4 regions of the Humiphilus diazotrophicus genome follow, and region 4 is predicted to be linked to each of the others. Evidence: predicted binding sites of a transcription regulator. Region 4 holds the regulator's gene; each other region holds the start of a gene.
What was found. Region 4 encodes LexA, which represses DNA repair genes until DNA is damaged. Its sites were predicted from a motif close to CANTTCGCTTTTTATTCGC; they were not measured.
Positions count from the first base shown of each region.

Region 1 (5,740 bases), 790 kb from region 4:
GGAAGATACGGAGGAGGAAGCATGCGCGTACCTGCGTCCCAGACAGCTACCTCAGCTCCCACGTGTGCGCGAGCGCCCAACTTCTTGGCTTCGGTGTGCATACGAGCTGAACCATAGAATCCATTGCGGTCCAATAATGCCATTGAGGGCATGCCCAACTTCACTGCCTGTTGTATGAGAGTTTCGGGCAGGGAAGCACCTTCCAGAAAACTGAAAGCCGAGCGCGCATGGAGCTCAATGTATTCAGTCATAAGTTCCTTCGAGATACCAGCACTGGGATTGTGGATCACGCGCGATGCGGCAGGTCATTGTTTCTTGTCGTGCAGATAGCACCACATCCCATTCTTCACGGCACCAGCGTTCGTTTGACCACCATTGTCCATTCGTTCTCCATGGACCTGCATAGTGGAGAACGTTATATCTTTCGCTTTCCAGATTGACCTGAATCGGCTTGCCGGATTGAATCGTGACTCCAATTGCCAGCGGGGGACGGCAAACACGTAAACAGACTGGTGGTGTAGAAGTGGATTTCTTCTGAATATCTCCCGCTTGAGGAGAGAACGGTACCATCCGGAAGCTGTCCGGTTTATGAGTATCGAGAAGCTGCGGCGAGCCAACATGGTCTTCTCCCACTAGTTTGCGTAACCGGGCCAAGAGAATTTCCAGCCGCTCCGTGGCTGGTCCCTGTGGGAGAAATAACCCATTCTGAGAAACCTGCGGTGCTGCCGGTTCTGCTTGCATATGGAGCTTCGTTACAGCATCGGGTGGGGGATAGGTTTCCAGATCAAGTTGGATAAGCTTCAATAAGGTTCGTGAATCCTGTACGGGCAATGCTGGACGTATGGTTCGCTGATAAGTACGGGGTTCTCCCTCGGAGGTGGAATCGAGTGTTAGTTGAAGAGTGATAGCAGCAATCGCCAAAGCACGCGAGCGGACGCGAACAAGCAGCTGCTCAACCATTCGACTGAGAAGAAAGAGCAACGGTTCAATCAGATCGACTGGATAATCGAGTTCAATTGTTTCGTGCAACTGCGAAGCAAAATTAGCTTCTACAGGGACGAGGAGGTGAGGTTCTTCTCCTCGTGCCAGACGGCGAAGTCTTTGTCCTGCTTGTCCTAGCCGTGCAATCAACTCCCGTTCCGGCAGTGCAGCAAGTTCCGAGAACGTGTGAATTCCCCATGACTCAAAAGTTTCTGCCGTCTCAGGAGATAGATCGAGAAACTTAAGCGCCAGTGGGCCGAGCATCTCTGCTTCTTTGCCTTCGGGAATAACTGCGACTCCGGAGAAGCCACGGGCGGCACAGACGGCAGCATGGAAATTCTTTGCCACAGCTATCCGCACACGAAGACCGATATCGGCAGCCGTGCGACGAAGCTTATTGGCAATAACTTCCGCCGGTCCAAAGAGCGTTTCCGTTCCAGCAATATCGAGAATCAGAGTGCCGCCCGGTTCGGCAATGTGCTCAAAGAAGACCGGTTCAATACGCGGAGAAAACATGCCTGCACAGAAAAGTAACGATTGCTGTGCTGCATCTTCTTGTGCAAGACAGCGCTTGAAAAGATGCAGATGGTCGAAGTTCTCTGCTTGCAGTCGTCTCATTCCCAAGGCGACGCCTAGCTTTCGCGCATAGACATTGCAACCTACAACTGTTTCGAGCGGTGCTTCTCCGTCCAGGACTGCTACTGGAGCTTGTCGCAATTCCTGCCGCAGGCGTAGAGCTGCTTGTACTGAAAAATCGGGAGTGTGAAGGCATGCATACATAGCCAGTTACCTCGTCCATTGCGTATGGCTTGTCCATGTGGCCTCGGTTGATCCGGAGGGTTTCTTAACGGAAAAGGGCAGAGGCTCCGGATTGCGTTTGCGTTCGCGGAGAACTTGAAACTCGATAGAAGTGAAGAGCGGCTTCGCGTCATTTATGGCCCAGGGCCGCGCTTCGTTTCCTTCTGTACGTAGGACAACGGAGGCGCAGCTCTTAGTACATGGTGTGCGAGTAAGTAAAAGCAGTGCCGTTTGTGCCTGCTCTGCTGCCAGACGAAAGCGATACCAGGAGGCCATTGGAACACGAAGCGCATGTTCTTCTTTGACATCGCCCATGTCGAGAACCACTACACTGAAGCCGCCTGTTTGCAAAAGTAGATCCGTTGCTTTTAGTGCCTGGTCTAAGCGCGACCAGGGTTTCTGCTGCTGATGCTTAGTTGTTGTATGTGCAGCCGGCCGTATTGGATCGGCGTTTGCGTTCTCTAGGTCTCGGTTCTGTGTCTGCTGCTCTCTGGTGCGAATCCATAGGAGCTGATTCAGCGCGACGCCGCATGCTGCCGCAGATTCAGGATGAAGCGAGTCCTGCACGTCGATCCATGCGCATGCCGACCCCTTGCACGTGACTTCAGCCAAGAGAGAAAGAGCCAGAGCTGTTTTGCCGGTTGAAGCTGGGCCGCTAATCTCTGTGACTCCGCCGCGGGGAATGCCTCCTTCCAGAAGCACATCCAATTCCGCAATCCCGGTAGGAAAAAGATCCGGGCGGTGATGAATCCGAGGAGAAAGTGCTCCAGGAATGCGCTGCGCGAGCGCAGATTCAATCTGGATACGAAGCGTGGCAGCGGAAGGCATACATACTCGTTCTTTGTGTTTCGCTTTTTATTCGCCTAAACAAGTTTCGTTCTTCCGGGAAAGCCTGTCAACGGTTAAGTCGGTGGAAAACTCCGAAGGGAATTGAGGACGTTATTGGAATGTTTTCTATCGTTTACACGTTTTGGGGTATCCGGTCCAAAGTATCAGGGGATGACTGCAGCCATGATGAAAGCTCGTTCGTCATGGTCGCAGTCATCCCCCTGATACAGTTGGTGATCGTCGCCAACCGTGCAAACGCTCATCTTCCACTTAATTATTGGAAGCTTTGGAGGGTATCGCGCGAATCGCAACTTCTTTGAAAAACACAATGTCTTTATCGCTATGATTTTGCAGTCCAAACCATCCTTCTAATGGACGGGGGCCACGATCCGGTTCAAATTGCAGTTTCTTGGGCGGAACGGGCTGTCCTTCTGTGTAGTCCGTCACCTTAAGGCCATTGACTAGAACGATGGTTCGCGGTCCTTCCAGGCGAATTACCATCTCATTCCATTCCGGACCAGGTTTGCCGGGTTTGGCGAGGGGCTTTGTCAAAGAGTAGAGAGCGCCGGTTATGTGGTAGTCGTCTTCTCCTCCTCGTTCCGGATGATTATCGATTTGTACCTCATAACCCCGGTTAACCGGCATCCAGGCGTCTTGTGGTTCGGTGGGAATACGGATAAAGACGCCGGAGTTGTCGTTTTCATCTTTCATCTTGAAGACGATGCGAATTTCGCAGTTACTTATTTTGCCGCCGGTCCAATACAACAGCCCCATACCGCCATGTGTCTGCATTAAGCCGTTTTCTACAGTCATTCCTCCAGGGCCGACATGTTTCCATCCTGAAAGATCGTGACCGTTGAAGAGTTGTTTCCACTCCTGAGCCGAAGCTGAGATAGATAAGATCGCCAACAGAACAGCCAAGGTATGTAACCGCAGTAGTCTCATTCGGTTCGTCTCCAGATTATGTAGGTACAAGAAGAATGTGCTCGTCTGGATGATAGCTGAGCCGATACCTCTTGTACTCGCCATCTGATGAGGTCAGAACGAATGGCGTATTTAGCTGACTTTATTGAGAGCTGATTCGCGTTGTGAGACTCCACTCTGACTGCTCTAGACCGATGCTTTTCCGGCATATACCGTAGATGTGCCAGGTTTATCTTGGAATTGCATCTGCGTCTTGGAGGGATCTTGAGAGTCGGAATTGTTGGAACTGGCGCCATTGCTGCTAAGCACGTCATAGCCTATCGCAACTTGGGATTTCCTGTTGTCGCATGTACCAATAGCACTCCTGCAAAAGGCCAAGAGTTTGCCAAGGCGAACGGTGCAGAGTTTGTCCCAACACTGGAAGAACTTTGCCGCCATCCCGAGATAGATTTTGTCGATGTATGTACTCTTCCCAACTTTCGTTTGCCGGTTCTCGAACTCTGTGCTGAGAGCAAAAAGCATGTGTTGGTAGAGAAGCCAATGGCTATTGATCTGGTCACCGCTGAAAAGATGGTTTCTCTTGCGGGGCAGGCTGGCATCCAGTTGGGAGTGGTCAGTCAGCATCGTTTTGATGATTCAGTGCTGTTTCTCAAGCAGGCTCTTGAACAAGGGAGACTGGGGAATATCATCCAAGCCGATGCTTATGTGAAGTGGTATCGCTCGGCGGAGTATTATGCTCGCCCGGTTAAAGCAAGTTGGGCAGGGGAGGGCGGCGGCGCTCTCATCAATCAGGCGATCCATCAAATCGACCTGCTGTTATATCTGATTGCTCCAGTTATCGAGGTCTCCGGAAGTTGGAGATTGGGTGCACTCCACAAAATCGAGTCAGAAGACGTAGTGAATGCGCTGCTGCAATATTCCACTGGAGCTACCGGAGTGATTCAGGCCTCGACGGCCATGTGGCCTGGATATCCCGAACGGCTGGAGATTCATGGAACAAAAGGAACAGCCATCATTGCAGGGGACAAGTTGGTAAATTGGGATGTCCGGGAAGAATCGAGTTCCGATGTCCCACTGGCCAGGCAGGAACATTCTGGAGCCTCCAATCCCATGGCCATTTCTGTCGTTCCCTTTGAACGGCAATTCAGTGACTTTGCCAAGGCCTGTCTAGAAGGTCGTAGCCCAATCTGCTCCGGAGTTGATGGATATCGTGCACTACAGCTGGTACGAAGTATCTATACTTCTTGCAAGGAGAAACGTCCGATTACAGTAGATGCTGTCCGGTTGTGACGGAAAGTCCTATTTTTATCGATTCGGATGGCGGAAGGTAGCTTGCAGAAGAAAGATAATCTGAGTTGGGAAGAATTTCTCGGTCGTAGAGTGATTGGTGTTCCACCTGCCCGTGTTGAAGGCATGGTGCGTGGACGCCGTGTATTGATTACAGGCGCGGGAGGTTCCATCGGTTCTGCCGTCTCCAGATTGTTTGCTGCCGGTAGCCCTGAAACGCTGGTAATGCTCGATCTCTCCGAGGCAGCTCTTTACGAAAGCCACCGGAAAATTCCATTGCTGCCACAATCACGTATTATTCCCGTCGTTGGTAGCGTATGCGATACCGTACTGCTGGACCGTGTCCTGGGCGAGTATGTTCCGGATCTGATCGTTCATGCTGCGGCCTACAAGCATGTGCCTCTGATGGAACAGAATCCATTCAGCGCAATAAGTAACAATGTCGTGGGAACCTTTCGTCTTGTTCAAGCTACCCGCAAGCATGGCATTCACAAAATGCTGATGGTCTCGACCGACAAGTCTGTAGATCCGTGCAGCATGATGGGTGTTTCGAAGCGACTGGCGGAGCTGGTTGTGCTGGCGCACTCCAGTGCCAGCCCTGCGTTGCAAGTGTTAAGGCTTGGAAATGTTCTGGGCTCCTCGGGCAGTGTAAGTCTCCTGTTCCAGGAACAACTACGTGCAAAGCAACCACTGACGGTGACGAATGTAAATGCCGAGAGATACTTCCTCACGATTGAAGAGGTAGAGTCGGCATTGCTGGAAGCTATTCGCTGCGAAGAAAAGCAGGGAATTTGGATTGCCGATTGTGGAAGTCCGCGACGGGTTCTGGATTTAGCTCTTTTCCTTGCCCATCAGGAAACCCGGTCCAAAGAACCGGAGATCCAGTTCATTGGTTTGCGCCCCGGTGACAAGCTACGGGAGA
Region 1 is NZ_AP040870.1:2,371,388-2,377,127, reverse strand. Features, by position in the region: gene AC6I7T_RS10805 (DNA polymerase III subunit alpha) at 1-251, opposite strand, end outside; gene AC6I7T_RS10800 (DNA polymerase Y family protein) at 244-1,761, opposite strand; gene AC6I7T_RS10795 (ATPase domain-containing protein) at 1,768-2,607, opposite strand; gene AC6I7T_RS10790 (3-keto-disaccharide hydrolase) at 2,878-3,552, opposite strand; gene AC6I7T_RS10785 (Gfo/Idh/MocA family protein) at 3,796-4,821, shown strand; gene AC6I7T_RS10780 (polysaccharide biosynthesis protein) at 4,864-5,740, shown strand, end outside.
Region 1: AC6I7T_RS10795 (ATPase domain-containing protein) is a predicted target of LexA. The motif match lies at 2,624-2,642, and genes of this name have one in related genera.

Region 2 (5,740 bases), on a different replicon from region 4:
GATTCATTACTGGAAGGAAGTTCGGAAACATCCTTTTGTCCCGGCGTTGTGTGCGTTGAATCTATTGCCAAAGTTGAATCCGAGTGCTGTTCCTTACGTTGAAAGTTGATACCGAGTCTCAAGGCCATGCATTCGAGATAATTTTTCTTTCGGGCCTCGCTCGGCGGTGACAAAGCGGCTCTATCGCGAACGCGATCAGTCATTTAAGATGGCCTCCTGGTGGAGGGGAACCCGGCCGATGCTTTCTTTGAACCCGATAATTCCCTTCCATTCATAAAGCGAGAAACGGCTAAAAAATAGCTCACACCGAAGAATCATTTTTACCTGCTGCCTTCCTCGGACTTAGCCGTGTTTAGTGAGATATCCCGAGTCCCCGAAAAGAGTAGTCGCGCAATCGACTGCATATGCTCACGATTTCCTTCAAGCCGTGCCCATACCGGATGTCCTTGTGCAACAGGACCTAGAAGCAGTAGCAGCGAGTGTTCGCGTGTAAAGTATGATTTTGTAATACCCGCCAGCTGAATCCTTTCGCTGCCGGATATATCTGGATCTCCAGACTCGTCACGAACTAGGAGATGGACCTTTACATCGGGAGTGACATATGCCGCTCTCTGCTCCTCGGTAATCGCTCTTAGTTGAGGAGCAATTGCATCCATATGGGCAGTGCGAATCGCCTTTGAAGCTGCATAAAGCTTATTGGCCTCAGCTCGAAGGCGATCTGCTTCAGCCTGGTTCTTATTCTTGAGTTCGGCTATGGATTTATAGCCAAGCTGACTGCCTTGATGGTAAAAATCGTCTGCCTCTTTTTGCTTATCAGGTGGGAGTTCGCGAATAGCTCGAATGCGTTCCTCAAACTGCTTGTCTTTCTCCTGATTTTGCTTGCGTTGCTCGATCGAAGTGTAGGTGGCTTCATATCCAGCGATTAACTTCGACCCTCTACAAACAGATGAGGGGGCTTTTGCAAACAGGGGTGGAGCGCTAACCTGCCATCCTGGCAAGGACATCGGCAAAGAGGCTTTCAATGCAGACATCTGATTCATGTAAAGTTGCTGCTCTTCAGCGTTCGTAGGACGAGTGCCATCAGGACAATCGGCCCGAAGCAATCCGGGTAGGGATAGAACAGCTATACAAAGAAGGGCTTTGAAAACAAAAATAGATTTATTCATAAAGAGCTTCTCTCCTGGAGTTGATCACTTTAGGATCAAATCTAGGTCCCGTGAACCCAAGCAATCAACGCCTCACCAGATAACGCGGAAATTGACCAGGAAAAGGCTCAGCAAAATTCCAGAAAAGTCATACTGTATTTCCAAAGTTGTTGACTTTGAAAAGTTGCATCGTTACGCTTTTGAAGCGCGCTCACTATATTGGGCATTTAGAATGCGGGCTCCATAGTAATCCGAGGCAACTCGAATGTACGAATCGAGCTTTAGCTCCAAAACTCCGCCGGAGTGGGAACGGATAAAAGATCTATTCCAGGCTGCACTCGAATGCAGTCCAGAGGAGCGCATCAGCTTCCTCCACAACCTTCGAGACTCCGAACCCGATCTTCATGAAGAAATTGAATCACTTCTGCGTCATCACGGAAAAACACAGGATTTCTGGGGAACCAAAAATCCTATAAATATAAGCCTCTTACAGCCGGAATACCCAAATCCCTGGCTAGGGCGGGATATTGGTCCTTATCGCGTGGCCTCGGTCATAGGAGAAGGAGGCATGGGTACTGTTTATCAGGCCGTCCGGCTGGACGATCACTATCTCAAGAAAGTTGCCATCAAGATCGTCAAAACGGGATTCGCAACCCGTCCATATTTGCGGCGCTTCAGGAGCGAGCGCCAGATTCTTGCGAGCCTTGATCATCCAAACATCTCACATTTACTGGATGGCGGCGCAACCAGCGAAGGTTTGCCTTATCTGGTAATGGAATACATTGAGGGAAAGCCAATCGATGAATATTGTGATGCCCATTCGCTTAACACAGCTAAACGCCTCAACGTATTTCTACAAGTTTGTTCCGCAGTAGAGTATGCACATCAAAAGCTGGTGATTCATCGAGACCTAAAACCGGCCAACATCCTGGTAACTACTGACGGCACACCAAAGTTACTTGATTTTGGTATTGCTAAGTTGGTTGATCCTGACCTTTATTTCCAAACTGCAACAGTGGAAGGCACATTCGCCAGAGCCATGACTCCGGAATATGCGAGCCCGGAACAGACACAGGGACAAGGAGTTACGACAACCACCGATGTTTACTCGCTGGGCGTCATACTCTATCGTTTGCTTACCGGCCATCCACCTTATGTTCTGCCCACTTCGACCCCTTTGGAGTGGGCGCGCATTATTAATGAAGTAGAACCGGAGCGACCCAGTGTAGTGGTCGAGCGTGCTCTGGAAATTCTGGACTACGGGAAAGATAAAACAACTGTCACATCAGAAGAGATTGCACGCGTCCGCGATGGTCGTCCCTCAGTGCTCAGGCGCAATCTTCAAGGCGATCTAGACACCATCGTATTGAAGGCCCTACGTAAAGACGCAACTCGCCGATACGCCTCGGTGGAGCAATTTGCAAACGATATACGCTTATTCCTCGATGGAAGGCCGGTGCTCGCACGCCCGGACACAATCAGTTATCGGGCCGTAAAGTTCGCGCGCCGAAATAAAGTCTCGCTTGCTGCCGTCACACTAATACTACTTTCCCTTACCGTCGGAATCGTTTCTGCTACTCGGCAGGCTCGAATTGCAGAGAAACAACGTGCTCTTGCCGACCAGCGTTTTAATGAGATTCGGAATGTCGCTCATGATTTGATCTTTGATGTACACGATTCCATTCAGTACCTTGCCGGAGCGACACCGGCTCGTAAGCTCATTGTTCAGGATGCTCTTCGTTATCTAAATGCGCTTTCGACAGATGGCACCGCAAGTCCTGAACTTCGAGAGGAGATCGCCACAGCTTACGAAAAAATTGGTGGTGCGCAAGGGGGAACGGGCCAGGCGAACCTGGGCGACACTACGGGAGCATTAGAGAGCTATTTCAAAGCGGTTTCCATCCGAAAAGAAATCCTGGCGAAAAATCCCGCAGATAATATTGCTCGTGCAGGTCTCGCCAGCGCATATCAAGGGATGGGAGAAATTCTGCAGGACTTGGGTCGTTACCAGGAAGCGCTCAAATACCAACAGGATCAGCTTGAAATCAGAAGATTGCTGGCAGCAGAAGCCCCGACAGATACCAAGGCGCAGGCAAAGCTAGCCTCTTCCTACGACGGCATGGGAGATATTCTGGCATCTCTCAGCCAATGGAACGCTAGTCTGAGCAATTATGAATCTGGTTCCGCTGTATTCAAATCCCTGGCTGACCGTCATCCCGAGCAAGAAAGATTTCGCAGAAACTGGGGCCTTGAACGGAAAAAGATCGGTGGCATTTTCGAGGCTCAAGGAAATCTGAATCACGCGTTACGCGAATATCGCTTTGCTCTTGCGATTGACGCAGAACTGGCGAAGAAACACCCCGAGGACGCCTCCGCCCAGCGAGACCTGGCCGTGGACTATAGCAATCTAGGGGACTCCATTCTCAAAGCCGGCGATACAGTAAAAGCGATGCAACAGTACCGGCAGGCAATGGTCATCGATACCCGCTTGGCTGAACTCGATCCTAGGGATGCTTCTGCTCGTTATTATCTTGTTTACGATCAGTATCGGCTTGGTGATGCGCAGTTGAAGAGTTCTGATACGAATGCGGCCATGCACAGCTATCGGATTGCTGCTGCCCGTGCCGAAGAGAACGCAAAATCTGATCCGGACAACGCCTTGATGCGATCAGAGCTGGCACGGGTATATGCCAAGCTCGCCAAGGCTCATTACGCTTCGGTAGCCAACAACAATTCAAAAGAAGCAGACAAGAAAACCAGCCTCACCACAGCGCAAAATCTCTACCGCAAGAGTCTTGATATATGGATTGATCTCCGCAATCGCGGTGCGCTACAGTCCACCGATTCGCAGGAACCAGACAGAGTCGCGGAAGAATTAGCACAGTGCGTAAAGGGCATTGGCCGGAAATCGTAAACCCAGGAACTCAAAGAGGCCAGAATGTTTATCTCTTCCGGGAAAACCCCTCAATAAAACCGCTTCAGAGTCTAGGCGAAGATAAGGAGAATATGTCACAATTGAAGTCTGTTAGGAGAAACACCGCCTGAATGTTTTCCAAGGAGCCGCCCAAAGTAATCTTCGACAGACTCTGACTTGAGTTTTAGCGGATATCCCATGGCTTCGTTATCTACCAATCTTCAGACCGAATACCTCTCCCAGCTGGGAACCCGCAAAATTGTGCACGTGGATATGGACGCGTTTTATGCGTCAGTAGAACAACGAGACAATCCCAGTCTACGCGGAAAACCCGTAGTCGTAGCCTGGCGGGGAAATCGGTCCGTTGTCTGCGCAGCATCCTATGAAGCTCGTCGATTTGGTATCCACTCCGCTATGCCAGCATTATGGGCTGAACGGCTATGCCCAAAAGCAATCTTCATTCCACCGGATTTTGTACGTTACAAAGCTGTCTCTTTAGCAATCAGGGAGATCTTTCGGCGGCATACGGATCTGATCGAACCGCTCTCTCTGGATGAGGCATATCTCGATGTCACCGAAAACAAAATAGGACTTCCGACAGCTACGAAGGTGGCCATAGCGATACGTCGTCAAATACGGGAGGAACTGAACCTTACAGCTTCCGCAGGAGTTGCTCCGAATAAGTTTCTCGCGAAGATTGCGTCGGATTGGCGCAAGCCGGATGGCCTTTTTGTTATCCAGCCTCACGAGGTGGAGTCATTCCTTATAGACCTTCCTGTTGGACGTATTCCAGGCGTCGGGCATGTCACCGAAGCACGTATGAACCAGATCGGTATCTCGAAAGTAGGAGATATCCGAGCTATGGACTTATCGCTCCTGGAAACTCACTTTGGGAGATACGGATCGCGTCTCTACGAACTCGCCCGGGGTATCGACCACAACCCCGTCGTCCCGAACCGAATAAGAAAACAGATTTCGGCAGAGGATACCTTTGAGCACGACATCCCACTCGATGAAACCGAACCGCTGATCCGCAAATTGGCAGAGAAAGTCTGGAATGCCTCCCGCCAAAACGCTCGATTGGCGCGCACCATCGTACTTAAGCTAAAGACAAAAGAATTCAACACACTTACACGAAGTCTCACCCCAGACAAGATGCCTACATCCTTGGAATCATTTACGGAGATGGCACTCTCGTTGCGTGAACGCGTCAATCTGGGGCCTCAACAGCTCTATCGGCTGGTTGGTGTCGGATTGAGTAACTTTCAAATCGAACAACAAGAACAAACAGGGCACACAGAATTGGAATCCGATCTCTCCCTTTTGGCTATAGAAAATCAATGAAGCCTACGCCTGCATTGCGCGAGCAAGCCAAGCCTTAGCCACATTCCAATCTCGCTTTACCGTCGCCGGGGAAATAGATAACACCTCTGCAGTCTCTTCAATTGAAAGACCTGCAAAAAATCGGAGTTCGACTACTTTGCCTTGTTGCGCATCGATCGCATAAAGTCCCTCGAGTGCACGGTCCAGCTCCAATACATCGATACTCCGCTGCTCGGTAACCGCCATTCCCTCGTCCAGAGTAACTTTCAGGCCGTCTCCTCTTTTAGCTGCGCTTCGAGCACGCGCGTGATCGACAAGAATGCGCCGCATTATTTGCGCTGCCACTCCAAAGAAATGC
Region 2 is NZ_AP040871.1:176,227-181,966, reverse strand. Features, by position in the region: gene AC6I7T_RS30795 (hypothetical protein) at 1-203, opposite strand, end outside; gene AC6I7T_RS30790 (hypothetical protein) at 321-1,166, opposite strand; gene AC6I7T_RS30785 (protein kinase domain-containing protein) at 1,411-4,059, shown strand; gene dinB (DNA polymerase IV) at 4,258-5,403, shown strand; gene AC6I7T_RS30775 (sigma-70 family RNA polymerase sigma factor) at 5,407-5,740, opposite strand, start outside.
Region 2: dinB (DNA polymerase IV) is a predicted target of LexA. The motif match lies at 4,135-4,153, and genes of this name have one in related genera.

Region 3 (5,740 bases), 3.7 Mb from region 4:
GCAAGACGAAACCCCACCTAGAACAATCTTCAGGTTGGGCCGGATTTTGTGGATCGCTGCAGAAGACTCCCGAACCATCTCGGCAAACCGTTCCCACCCGGGGTCCAGATGAAAGTTCCAGTGCGAGAGATTATTTGGCTCATTCCACAACATGACAGCTTCCACCATGCCTAGTCCTCGATTCTGTAACCTTCAATGTAGCTGACCGTGTAACTCCAACTCCTGGATATATTCACCGTTCTTCTTCACGTTGGCAGGAGTACACAACCATGTTTCCGGCTCAGGGTGAACTACGATCTCCAAACCGGCGCTACGGAGCATTGCTTCTGCGCAAGAGGTATTGGCAATCCACCAGTTCGTCTGGTCTCCAGCAAAGGAGTGCTCAATAAAGTGCATTCGTGGATAGGAGTGTTGCTTGAAAGCATCCTCTTCCCAAAAGTCGTAGTCCGGAGCTACCTCGATCAGAGGCTCTTCAGGAATAGAGGGACGAATCATTGTCTGAAATAGCAGATGCCCGGAGACCTTCTTTACAACCTTGTCCAGTGCGTATAAGGGGTAGCGAAGGTGATAGAAAAGCCCCATGAATAATACAAGGTCGAACTCTCCGGAAATCTGATCGACATCATATACAGAGCATTTCTGTAGCTCTATGTCGACACCGAGCGTCTGCGAAGCAAAACGTGCCTGCTCCAGATAATGATCATCACTATCCACCCCAAGCACCCTTTTTGCGCCCCGCTTCTTCAATTCGATTGAATAGAAGCCCGCATTGCAGCCTATATCTAAAGCGGTCTTTCCAGATAAATCCCGGGGTACAGCACTCTCGATCTTGCTCCACTTCACGGAGGGGTAATCGGAAAGAAAGTGATTGGGAGCGGTTGGAATACCGCATAGATCGAAATTGTGAAACCACGGACTGAGCTCTTCTATACGACGCCGCAACTGTTCCATTTCTACCGTCCGGGAAGAGATGTAGTCTTTCGCTATCAATGTTTCTCTGCTCATCCAACGGCGCCATGAAACATCCTCGCACCTTGGCGCTATGGCGCTCTCCTTCTCAAACGTGGTAGGTGAGATAAAGAGATAGGAACAAACGTTGCCTTCCGATCCGATCTCAGATAAGAGCGGTCGCTATAGCGATACAAGCAGAGACGCATAATTTTCAGAGACGCACGATCGCTTTCACAGCAGTCTGTTCAAGCTTTTTTCCCGACTGTCGAAGCTACATCAGAAGCTAAGGCACTCAAGTGAATAGTTAATTTCACATAGAGTGAATTAGTAATTCATGAGTGAATGAGCCCAACGAGATGGAATTGATTTTTGAATAGAGGTTTTTCGAAAGATTGTACTCAAGCAGTTCATTACAACAGCAGAGACATATCGGAAGTTCGGAATAAATAAAAGTGACAATCTCTTGAATACAAGGCAACTCTTCAGACAAAAAGAGCAAGGCGTTTGCCTTGCTCTTTTCGGTCAATATGTTTGTACAACTACGAACGCTTACTCGGCTTCACAGCTTCATGCGCTACAGCAGCACCATTGGCTGGAACAGGAGGAACCTCGGCATCCGGCTTTCCGCCAATTCCAAGCTTCTGGCGAACCTGAGAATCCATGCGGGCAAAAACTTCCTTGTTCTCCTTAAGGAAGTTGCGCACATTTTCACGCCCTTGTCCGATACGATCTCCCGAATAACTAAACCAGGCTCCGGATTTTTCGACGATGTTATTCGCAACCGCCAGATCGAGAACGTCGCCTTCACGCGAAATTCCTTCACCGTAAAGAATGTCAAATTCGGCTTCACGGAAAGGAGCCGCAACTTTATTCTTAACAATCTTCACCTTGGTACGGGAACCAACAACGGTATCGCCTTCCTTAACGGCCGCAATACGACGGATATCGATACGCACGGAAGAGTAAAACTTGAGTGCGCGCCCGCCTGTCGTCGTCTCGGGATTGCCAAACATGACGCCGATCTTCTCACGAATCTGGTTGATGAAGATCAGAGCCGTCCGAGACTTGGAGACTGTGCCCGTCAGTTTGCGAAGAGCCTGAGACATCAAGCGAGCCTGCAAGCCGACGTGAGAATCACCCATTTCACCATCGAGTTCAGCCTTGGGCACAAGAGCAGCCACAGAATCAACAACCAGAACATCGATAGCACCGGAGCGGACTAGGGCTTCGGTAATTTCCAAAGCCTGTTCACCATAATCCGGCTGCGAAATGAGCAGATTATCGACGTCCACACCTAACTTCTTGGCATAAGTGGGATCAAGAGCATGCTCGGCATCGACAAATGCCGCCATACCTCCAAGTTTTTGGGCTTCAGCAATGATCTGCAGGGTAATCGTCGTTTTACCGGAAGATTCCGGTCCGTAGATCTCAATTACACGGCCACGGGGAACTCCACCCACACCTAGAGCGGCATCGAAAGAGATCGATCCGGTGGAGATCACGGGAATTGGCCCGATCGCCTCTTTGCTGCCAAGGCGCATAATGGAGCCTTTGCCAAACTGCTTTTCAATTTGTGCGAGCGCCAACTCTACGGCGCGGGAACGGTCATCTGCCACGAAAATCTCCAATCAATCTGAGCCGCAGACAAAAAATAAGAGGCCGACACGGCCTAATCGCGGTTTCAGGTCCTTTTGAGCGGATTGTACAGCAGAGGGGGGGGGCGAGGAAATAGCGAAAGTCCCCGCCAGCCCAGGAAGTACGAATCTATTTCGATTCAGCGTTTCAGCATGTCGACAGGCTCGCGCACATCGCTGACTCTAAAGTATTTAGCCAAGGAAGGATGCTTGCGTGCCACAGCCTGGTACATCTCCCAGGCAATTCTTCGATAGGAAAAATGTCCAGCAGGACCGGACCGCAGCTCTGAAATATACACAGCTTCGGCAAAATCCATTTTGAAGAGAGAACGGCAACGGGTCGCCAGCGGCAACAGATAAGCAGCTGTCGCCTCTGCTTCGGGAGCCGGAGAAGAAGCCACCTGTCCAAAAGCTGCATGGGCCTGATCGACAGCTGACTGAAAATCGGGTAGCGCACCCGCGGCTTCCAGTCCTTCAGGAATCTCGTAGCCATGCAAATTGGTGAAGCGCTGTAAAAGTTGGGTACAACGGCGGTGGCGGTGCATATCCCGGAAACCGCCTATATCCATCAGGATGTCAAATCTCAGGCCTTGTCCCGCATGGAACTCGCGCAGTAGCTCATCGTGTTTTCCACGATGGCGAAGCCCCAGATCGACAATCTCATCCCTACGTGCTTCCGGGAGAGCGGCTACGGCATCCCGAATCTGACGATAGGGATAGTGGCAGGCTGTATAGAGGAGCGAGGAGGCTAATTCAACCTCCAAGGATTCGGAATTCTCCACCAGATCGACTACCGGAGCTTCTGCAATCTTGGTTCCGGCCATCAATTCTGAAGCTGCTTGCCGCAGATCCTGGTAAGTCTCATCCAGATAGCCACAGGGAGTGGCGTACTTTACAAGTGTTGGAGAAACCTTCACATCGCGTGAAAGCAGAGCAGCAGCTTTTTCCCCTAGGGCCGGATCCAGAGACGTAATCTCTTGCTGAAGATTTTGAAATTCTTCGGCATAGACATTCCAAGCCGAACCGGCAGCTGCCTGGCGCAGCTTTTCTCCCAACTCGCGAATCTCGGCAGCAGGATGCGTCAGAAGCCGGGAAACCTGTGTCTCCAGGGTCCTGGCATTCACAATCTGCCCCAAGGAGGTATTTGTCGCCAGAGGGAGAAGATAACGGGCCACATCGAAAGCTCTTGCCTTCAATGTCCGTTCATAAGCATCCGGCTTCATATCGTCAGGCCGGGAAACCTGCTCTTTAAAGGAATTGAAGACTGCGCTGGAAACAACCTCGTATTGCCAGAAGAGATTTTCGACAACTGAGGTGTAAAGATCTTTAGCCTTAGTCGCGGAACCAAATTCCGGGAGATACCAGCCGGATTTGCGGAAATTCTGGTATCTTGTGGAACGTTCCTGGCCATCCCACCGTTGCTCATCGACAAGAGAAATGGCTGCCAGCAAGGATAAGCGTTCGATGGCGAAAGCAACGTGCGCCAAATCAGCGATAGAGCGATGGCCGTATTGAAAATAAAAGGTGTTAAGAAATTGCTCAGCGCGTTGCGAGCTGATTTCTTTGAGCGACTCACGCATCGATAAGGCGGAACGTGAGTATTTGGCCATAGCATAAGCCAGCACTTCAGGATCAGCACCGTGAACAGCAAAGACTTCGGTCTGATTCCGTGATTGCGCTAAGGCGGACGGAGCGGAAGAAAGCGTTAAAGAGTCGGGCATGAAGGTGTCGGGGACAGGATAGCACCCCGAATTCGATGTAGATCAATGATCATGCAGGACAGTGAAAATGGGCAAATGCCGTAGACCTGGAGGCTAGGCTGAGGTAGATTGCAATCAGCTGCAACCTGTCTCCTTGTGATGCCGTCTTTAGAGCAGAACTCTTTACCGGCAAAAGGACGTATATATGGGGAGAAACACATCTCTTTGAACGAAATTCCGACCGAAGTAAGCCATCGGCCGTGGCCGCTACCAAAGACTCGCTGGGCCATGACTCAGCGGTGGAATGATCTTTTGTTTTTGCATTGGCCCCTCCCTGCCTCCGAACTTGCCGGAAGGCTGCCCGAAGGCTTGGTGGTGGATACCTTTGACGGGTCGGCATGGATCAGCATTATTCCGTTCTGGATAGATGCAGCAAAACCCAGCAAATTCCCTCTCATACCAGGATTCAATACCTATCCTGAATTGCATCTGCGTACATACGTAAGGGAACGGCACACAAATGCCCGGGGAATCTTCTTCTTTTCCGTCGACGCGGGCAGAATGATGTCTGTCATTCGATCCCGCCTGATATACCAGCTTCCCTACCACTGGGCACGGATTCGAGTAGAACAGCGAAGCGAGAGGGAATGCAGCTATCAGAGTGAGCGTCTCTTCAGCCGGGAGCCTGTTCGATTCAAAGCACGCTATCGGGGGTTGGGCCCCAATCGCCGTTTGGTCAACCGGACTCAGGGAACGCTGGAGCACTTTTTGACAGAGCGCTATTGCCTTTTCACAGCCAATAGCCAGGGACGCCTTCTGCGAGGAGAGATTCACCATTCGCCCCTGCCGCTGGAAGATGCTGAAGCTGAAATCGTTTTGAACGACCTTCCCGACGTAAACGGGATCTCCCTACCGGACACAAAACCACTCTTGCACTATTCCCGGGAGCTGGTTGTCTATCTCTGGCAAACGGAGCTGGTGCAAAGACCGGCCCTCGTCCGCCTGCCCGGTTCGGTCACAGCAGCCGCCAAGACCTTGCAGACTCCGAGATCCGGAGTCCAGTCTCTATAATCAAATCCGGTAGTACTCCAGCCCGGCTGCATCGAACGGCTGTGCTCTGGAAGGAAAAGATGGGAAATGTGAAAGGTAGGATCGCTCTGGTCACCGGAGCATCCCAAGGAATTGGCCGGGCATGCGCTCTAGTCCTGGCAAAAGAAGGCGCAAAGGTCGCTCTCGCCGCAAGAAATGAAGACAAGCTTAAGGGTGTAGCTGCTGAAATCGTGGCAGCCGGAGGAGAAGCAGAGATCTTCCCTCTCGACGTCGCCAAAGAAGAATCCATTCAGTCTGCGGCCAAAAGCATCCTCGGCAAAATGGGGAAGATTGAGATTCTCGTTAATAATGCGGGGATCACTCGCGACGGCTTGTTACTACGGATGAAGAAAAAGGATTGGGACG
Region 3 is NZ_AP040870.1:5,254,524-5,260,263, reverse strand. Features, by position in the region: gene AC6I7T_RS21760 (glycosyl hydrolase) at 1-168, opposite strand, end outside; gene AC6I7T_RS21755 (TIGR04290 family methyltransferase) at 193-1,005, opposite strand; gene recA (recombinase RecA) at 1,491-2,567, opposite strand; gene AC6I7T_RS21745 (FAD-dependent thymidylate synthase) at 2,726-4,306, opposite strand; gene AC6I7T_RS21740 (YqjF family protein) at 4,511-5,356, shown strand; gene fabG (3-oxoacyl-[acyl-carrier-protein] reductase) at 5,416-5,740, shown strand, end outside.
Region 3: recA (recombinase RecA) is a predicted target of LexA. The motif match lies at 2,672-2,690, and genes of this name have one in related genera.

Region 4 (5,740 bases):
CTGCGGTCGCGTGCTCAACGGCGAGCAGGCACCCAAAAACTTCCGGTGCGAGAACTGTGGCGAACTTTTTGAAGTGCAGTACCCACAGTGGAGTCACCATGGCGAGCCCGGCGAATGGAAGCCCAATCCTTCGGCGCTGAAATGGCTATGGCGCGAAAGACGGCACTCCTCTGAGCCCCTGGATCAGAGTGGTGTCTGGCGTTTCCGCGAATTGCTGCCTATTTTGGACCAGCCTTCGAATGCGGTGACATTGCGTGAGGGAAATACTCCTCTGTATTCCTTACCGCGCTGTGCTAAGAGCCTCGGATTGCATCGACTTTTAGCTAAGCATCAGGGAATGAATCCTACCGGTTCTTTTAAGGACACAGGGATGACCGCGGCTCTTTCCGTCGCGAAAGAGAGAGGCTATGATTGGGTAGCCTGTGCCTCGACCGGAAATACCTCTGCTGCGATGGCCGCTTATGCCGCTGTAGCTGGAATGAAGAGCCTTGTCCTGATTCCGGAAGGAAAGATCGCGTGGGGTAAGCTCGCTCAATCGTTGGATTACGGAGCCCTGACCTGCCAGGTAAAGACCGATTTCGATGGCTGCGTGAAGGTTCTTGCCGAAGTCATTCAAAAGGCCCCGATCTATTTGCTGAACTCCGTCAATCCCTATCGCCTCGAAGGTCAGAAAACTCCGGCGCTGGAAATGGTCGAAGCTTTGGACTGGCAGGTTCCGGATCACGTCATCGTACCGGGAGGCAATCTGGCCAACAGCTCAGCTCTGGGAAAGGGCTTCAAGGAGATGCTGCGTCTAGGGCTGATCGACAGGCTACCTCGTATTTCGGTCATACAGGCCGAAGGCGCGAATCCTCTCTATCTCAGCATGACCAATAACGGTGGCCAAAGTATCACCCCGGTAAAGGCGGAGACACGCGCAACCGCTATTCGCATTGGTAATCCCGCCTCTTGGAGAAAGGCAGCACGGATCATCCTGGAGACAGGCGGATGTTGTGAGCAGGTTAATGAGGCTGAGATTGCCATTGCCAAGGCTGAAATCGGCCGTGAGGGCATTGGTTGTGAGCCTGCCTCTGCTGTTACGCTTGCCGGCTTGAAAAAGTTGGTTGCGCAGGGCAAGGTAGCTCCTTCAGAGACAGTGGTTCTGCTCCTTACTGGACATACCCTGAAGGACGCCAACTTCACCATCGACTTCTTCCGTGGTGAATTGTTGAGACCTGAAGAGAAAACCGGCCATGAAGCGGAAATCCAGAAAATGCAGCATGCGCCGGTTCAACTGGATGCCTCCGCCGATGCAGTTCTCAAGGCCCTTGATCAATGGGGACGGCCATGAAGCGCTTATCGCTGCGATTGCCGGCTACGTCCGCCAATCTAGGGCCATGCTTTGATACCGCGGCGGTTGCTATCGCGCAATTTCTTGAGGTGGAGGCCGTTCCGGCCTCTGCCTTCTCCATTACGGCAACGGGTCGGAATGCCGATATCTGTGCGGTAGTCGAAGATAATCTGCTGATCAAAACGTACCAACAGGTTCTTGGCAAGTACGGCAAACCCCTAATTCCACTCGCCATTACCATGCGGAATGAGATTCCTCTCGGAATGGGGTGTGGCTCTTCGGCTGCTGTTTTATTGGCGGCGGTTTCCTTTGCGTCTCACTTTGGGGAATTGGGTTGGGATGACGATCGAATCCTCGATGAAGCATGCCAGATTGAGGGCCATCCGGATAACGTTGCTGCTTGTTGGCTTGGTGGATTGACGATTGCTGCTGCGGACGAGGACGGTTCGATTCGTACTCTTCGCGTGCAGTCTCCCAGTGCTTGGCGAGCAATGCTGGTTCTGCCCGACTCTCCTTTACCAACTGTTAAGGCGCGTTCGGTTTTACCTCAGCAATATAGCAGGAAGGATGTTGTTGCCAATCTGCAGTCTGCATCTCTGCTGGGCTTGGCCTGGAGCACGGGAGAAGGCGGTCTGCTTCGTGTGGCCATGCGCGACCATATTCACCAGCCGTACCGGGCGGAGATCTGTCCGCTGCTGCCGATCTTGCTGCCATTATCTGGTACGAAAGGTATCCTCGGGGTTGCCTTGAGTGGTGCGGGACCTGCTGTTTTACTCGTAGTGGAATCGGAAGAACATCTTCCTGAAGCGCAAGCTGCGGTTCAACAGGCGGTACACGGGAGTATGTGTGTGCAATTTATTCTGAGTACTTTTACGGGAAATGGTGCCAGACATCAGAGAATAGCCGCCTACTGACGGCGGATTCTTGCCGCAATTTCTTGTTTATTAAAGAGTTAAGCGAGATGTGCTCTATTGCTGCCCAAACCAGTAACTTACACTCTCGCTACCTAAAATGTGTTACCTAAGTTCGATTTACTTTTCTCCTTCTTCCCCCTATTTTCGCAATGTGGGCAGTTCTGGGGGAGGGCTGCTCTAGCGCCCGTGACTCGATTCGAGTCCGGGCGCTTTAATATTTGAGTCAAAGGATTTGTTAATCCTTTCCATTTGCCGGCGGATACCGTTTTGCGACGAAATGTCTTTTCTGGCATCCCATGCTAAAGGAATGCTGGAGATCCGGTAGACTAAGCTGGAACTCTGGAATTGGAGGAATAGATGGCTGGACAGGCAGTCTTTGAAGTGAATGATGCAACATTTGAGCAGGAGGTGCTGCAATCGGAGCAGCCTGTCCTGGTGGATTTTTGGGCTGGTTGGTGCGGACCTTGTAAAGCCCTGGCTCCTATCGTTGATGAGGTAGCTTCCTCGTATGCAGGAAAGCTGAAAGTAGCGAAAATGGATGTAGACCGTAATGGATCAACCCCAATGCGTTACGGAATCCGTGGAATTCCAGCACTTCTGTTCTTCAAGAACGGTAAGGTAGCTGACCAGATCGTCGGATATGTTCCGCGTGAGAATATCGAACGCAGCATCAATAAGCTGATTGAGTAGCTGCGATGCAATGATTTCAATGAAAAGCCCGGCCATTTGACCGGGCTTTTCATTAAGAGCTTTTGTTCAGCTGGAAGTTGAAGCATAAAAGCTTTGGACAAGAACTGATATTTATATGTCTATTCCGCTAGGAAATGACCATATAAATATCGGTTTTCTGTTGGACCATTCAAAAGACTTAAATTGCTTTAACTCTCCAGTTGTAATAGAGAAAGGCACGGCCGAAGCCGTGCCCTTTCGATTCGGTTACAACCGTAGTCTTAATACTTTCTCAGTACGCCTAGCACGCGGCCTTGGATGCTTACCTGCGCAGCCGGAACATAGATAGGCTCCATTTCGATATTGGAAGGTTGTAAGCGTACGACAGACCCCTCCAGATAATAGCGTTTGAGGGTCGTCTCTGCTCCGCGGACAAGTGCTACTATGATTTCCCCCTGGCGCGCGGTTCTAACGTGTTCTACCAGCACGTAATCCCCATCCACGATATGTTCATCGCGCATTGAGTCTCCACGTACCTGGAGAGCGAAGACCTCGCGGTTTCCTAAGATATCGTTAAGAGAGATGCTTTCATTTGTTTCTGCGGATTCAACAGGCCGCCCTGCAGCAATTCTGCCCATCAGCGGCAGGCGCTCTGTTCCGCGCCCTTTCGGCCTCTGTGGGAGCAAATCGATCGAGCGACTGCGATTATGAGCCCGTTCTAGCAAGCCCTTGTTTTGCAAATTTGTAATGTGCTTATGCACAGTGGCTAAAGACTTCAGATTCATACCGCGGGCAATTTCCTCGAACGATGGTGAGTACCCATTGCGCTCGACGAAATTTCCGATGAAATCCAGGACTTCTTTTTGCCTACGCGTGACGGCCATGTGCGAATTATAGAGAACAAAAAGCGAATCGAATAGCTTTTTGTTCTCAAATAGTTGCAAAAACGCCTGTTTCCTTACTTTGTTCCCTTGTTCCTTCGAACAGGGGTCAAGACGATTCCTTGTTGGTTGCCTGGGAATTCCCATTTCCGATCTGGTTCTTCCCGATCTCCACCACGGGAATGAGGGGGATGATTTTGATTCTCTTTTCCTTGAGTCAGGCAACCAGACAGGAGATCTTGGTGATGCAGCAAGATGTCTAAGGACTTGTTAACCCTGAGGGAGCCAGGGGGAAAGTGAAGCATGAGGTTACTAATTGCAGAGGACGATAAGGCATTAGGACACTTCCTAAGCCGAGGTTTGGAAGCGGAAGGGCATCATGTTCGTTGGGCGGGAGATGGGCAAGCCGCACTGGATGCTTTTCTTGAGGACCTTCCCGATCTCACGATCTTGGATCTTAATCTGCCCCGTATGGACGGCGAGCAGGTTCTTCAAGAGTTGAGAGCGGCAAACTCCGAACTCCCGGTGCTGATCCTGACAGCACGGCAAGAAGTCGATACACGCGTTCGTTGTCTCGATCGCGGTGCAGACGATTGCATGATTAAGCCATTTTCTCTTCAGGAACTCCGAGCCCGTTGCCGCGCCTTGTTGCGCAGGCGTAGAGAAGTCCGCTTGATCCTTCGCTGCGCGGACGTTGAGCTTGATCGTGTCGATCACACGGTAAAGCGTGCCGGAGAAGTGATCTCTCTAACTAACAAGGAATTCGGCCTGTTGGAGCGCCTGATGTTACAGCGTGGACAGTGTGTGAGCCGGACCGCCCTGTTGGAAGAGGTTTGGAAGATGGAAGGCGCACAAGCGACCAACGTAGTCGACGTCTATATCAACTATTTGCGCCGGAAATTACATGATGAGTCTTCGGGTGGTTTGATCCGTACAGTTCGTGGGCAAGGATACATGATTGTCGATCCGGAGAAGAGTCCTAGAGTTTCTGATTCAGCTGAGTAACCTGATCAGCTATTTTTGTTCGATTTCTGACATTGAGCCTTGAGGAGATCTTGAATTATGTCCACAGCAGTTCAAATACAACAAGCTCGATCTTCAAAGACGGCGATTCTCGCCAGTTCTGATCGTTCTTTTCGGCAACGGGTCCGTGAAACTTTATCTGGTTTGCGTTGGCAGGTCAGAGAGGCCGAAGGTGGCGCGGACGCATTTGCCAAGTTGGAAGAGGGACCCATCGAGGCCATGATTGTCGATACATGGCTGCCGGATCTTGAAGTATTGGAATTCGTCAATGAATTTCGTCAGAGATATCCCGATGTGGACCTGATTACTGTGGATGGTGAGATAGAGGGAGATTCTCGCAGTCCAAGGCGCAATGAATTGCTTTATGCATTGCGGCGCGGGCAGGACTCTGATGGGGCAATTTGGAATAGCGCGCCGGTGATGGAGAAGCCTTCTGCTCCAGCCGTCGTGCGACGCACGGTAGAAAATTTGGTCTCAGAGTCTTCCTGCAAAGCGATGCCAGTTATTCGTCCCGTACCTCAGCCGGTGAGCAATGCGCAGCTTCGTCTGCCTGAATTTATCGGCACCAGTACTTCGATGCTCGAAGTTAGCCGCCGTATCCGTTTGGTGGCTCCTCGCTCAACTCCGGTTCTGGTCGAAGGTCCGACTGGTTCAGGCAAAGAGCTCGTCGCTCGTGCTCTGCATCGTTTAAGCCCGCGAGCAAATCGTCCGTTTGTTGCGCTGAATTGCGCAGCCATTCCTGAATCGTTGCTTGAGGCTGAGCTGTTTGGTCATACCCGCGGCGCTTTTACGGGTGCGGTGCAAGGTCGTGTCGGAAGAATCGAAGCCGCAAATGGCGGAACCCTCTTCCTTGATGAAATTGGCGAAATGCCGCTTGGATTGCAGGCGAAGTTGTTGCGCTTTGTCGAGAGTGGTGAATTGCA
Region 4 is NZ_AP040870.1:1,582,972-1,588,711, reverse strand. Features, by position in the region: gene thrC (threonine synthase) at 1-1,330, shown strand, start outside; gene thrB (homoserine kinase) at 1,327-2,244, shown strand; gene trxA (thioredoxin) at 2,602-2,934, shown strand; gene lexA (transcriptional repressor LexA) at 3,195-3,857, opposite strand; gene AC6I7T_RS07815 (response regulator transcription factor) at 4,098-4,799, shown strand; gene AC6I7T_RS07810 (sigma-54-dependent transcriptional regulator) at 4,857-5,740, shown strand, end outside.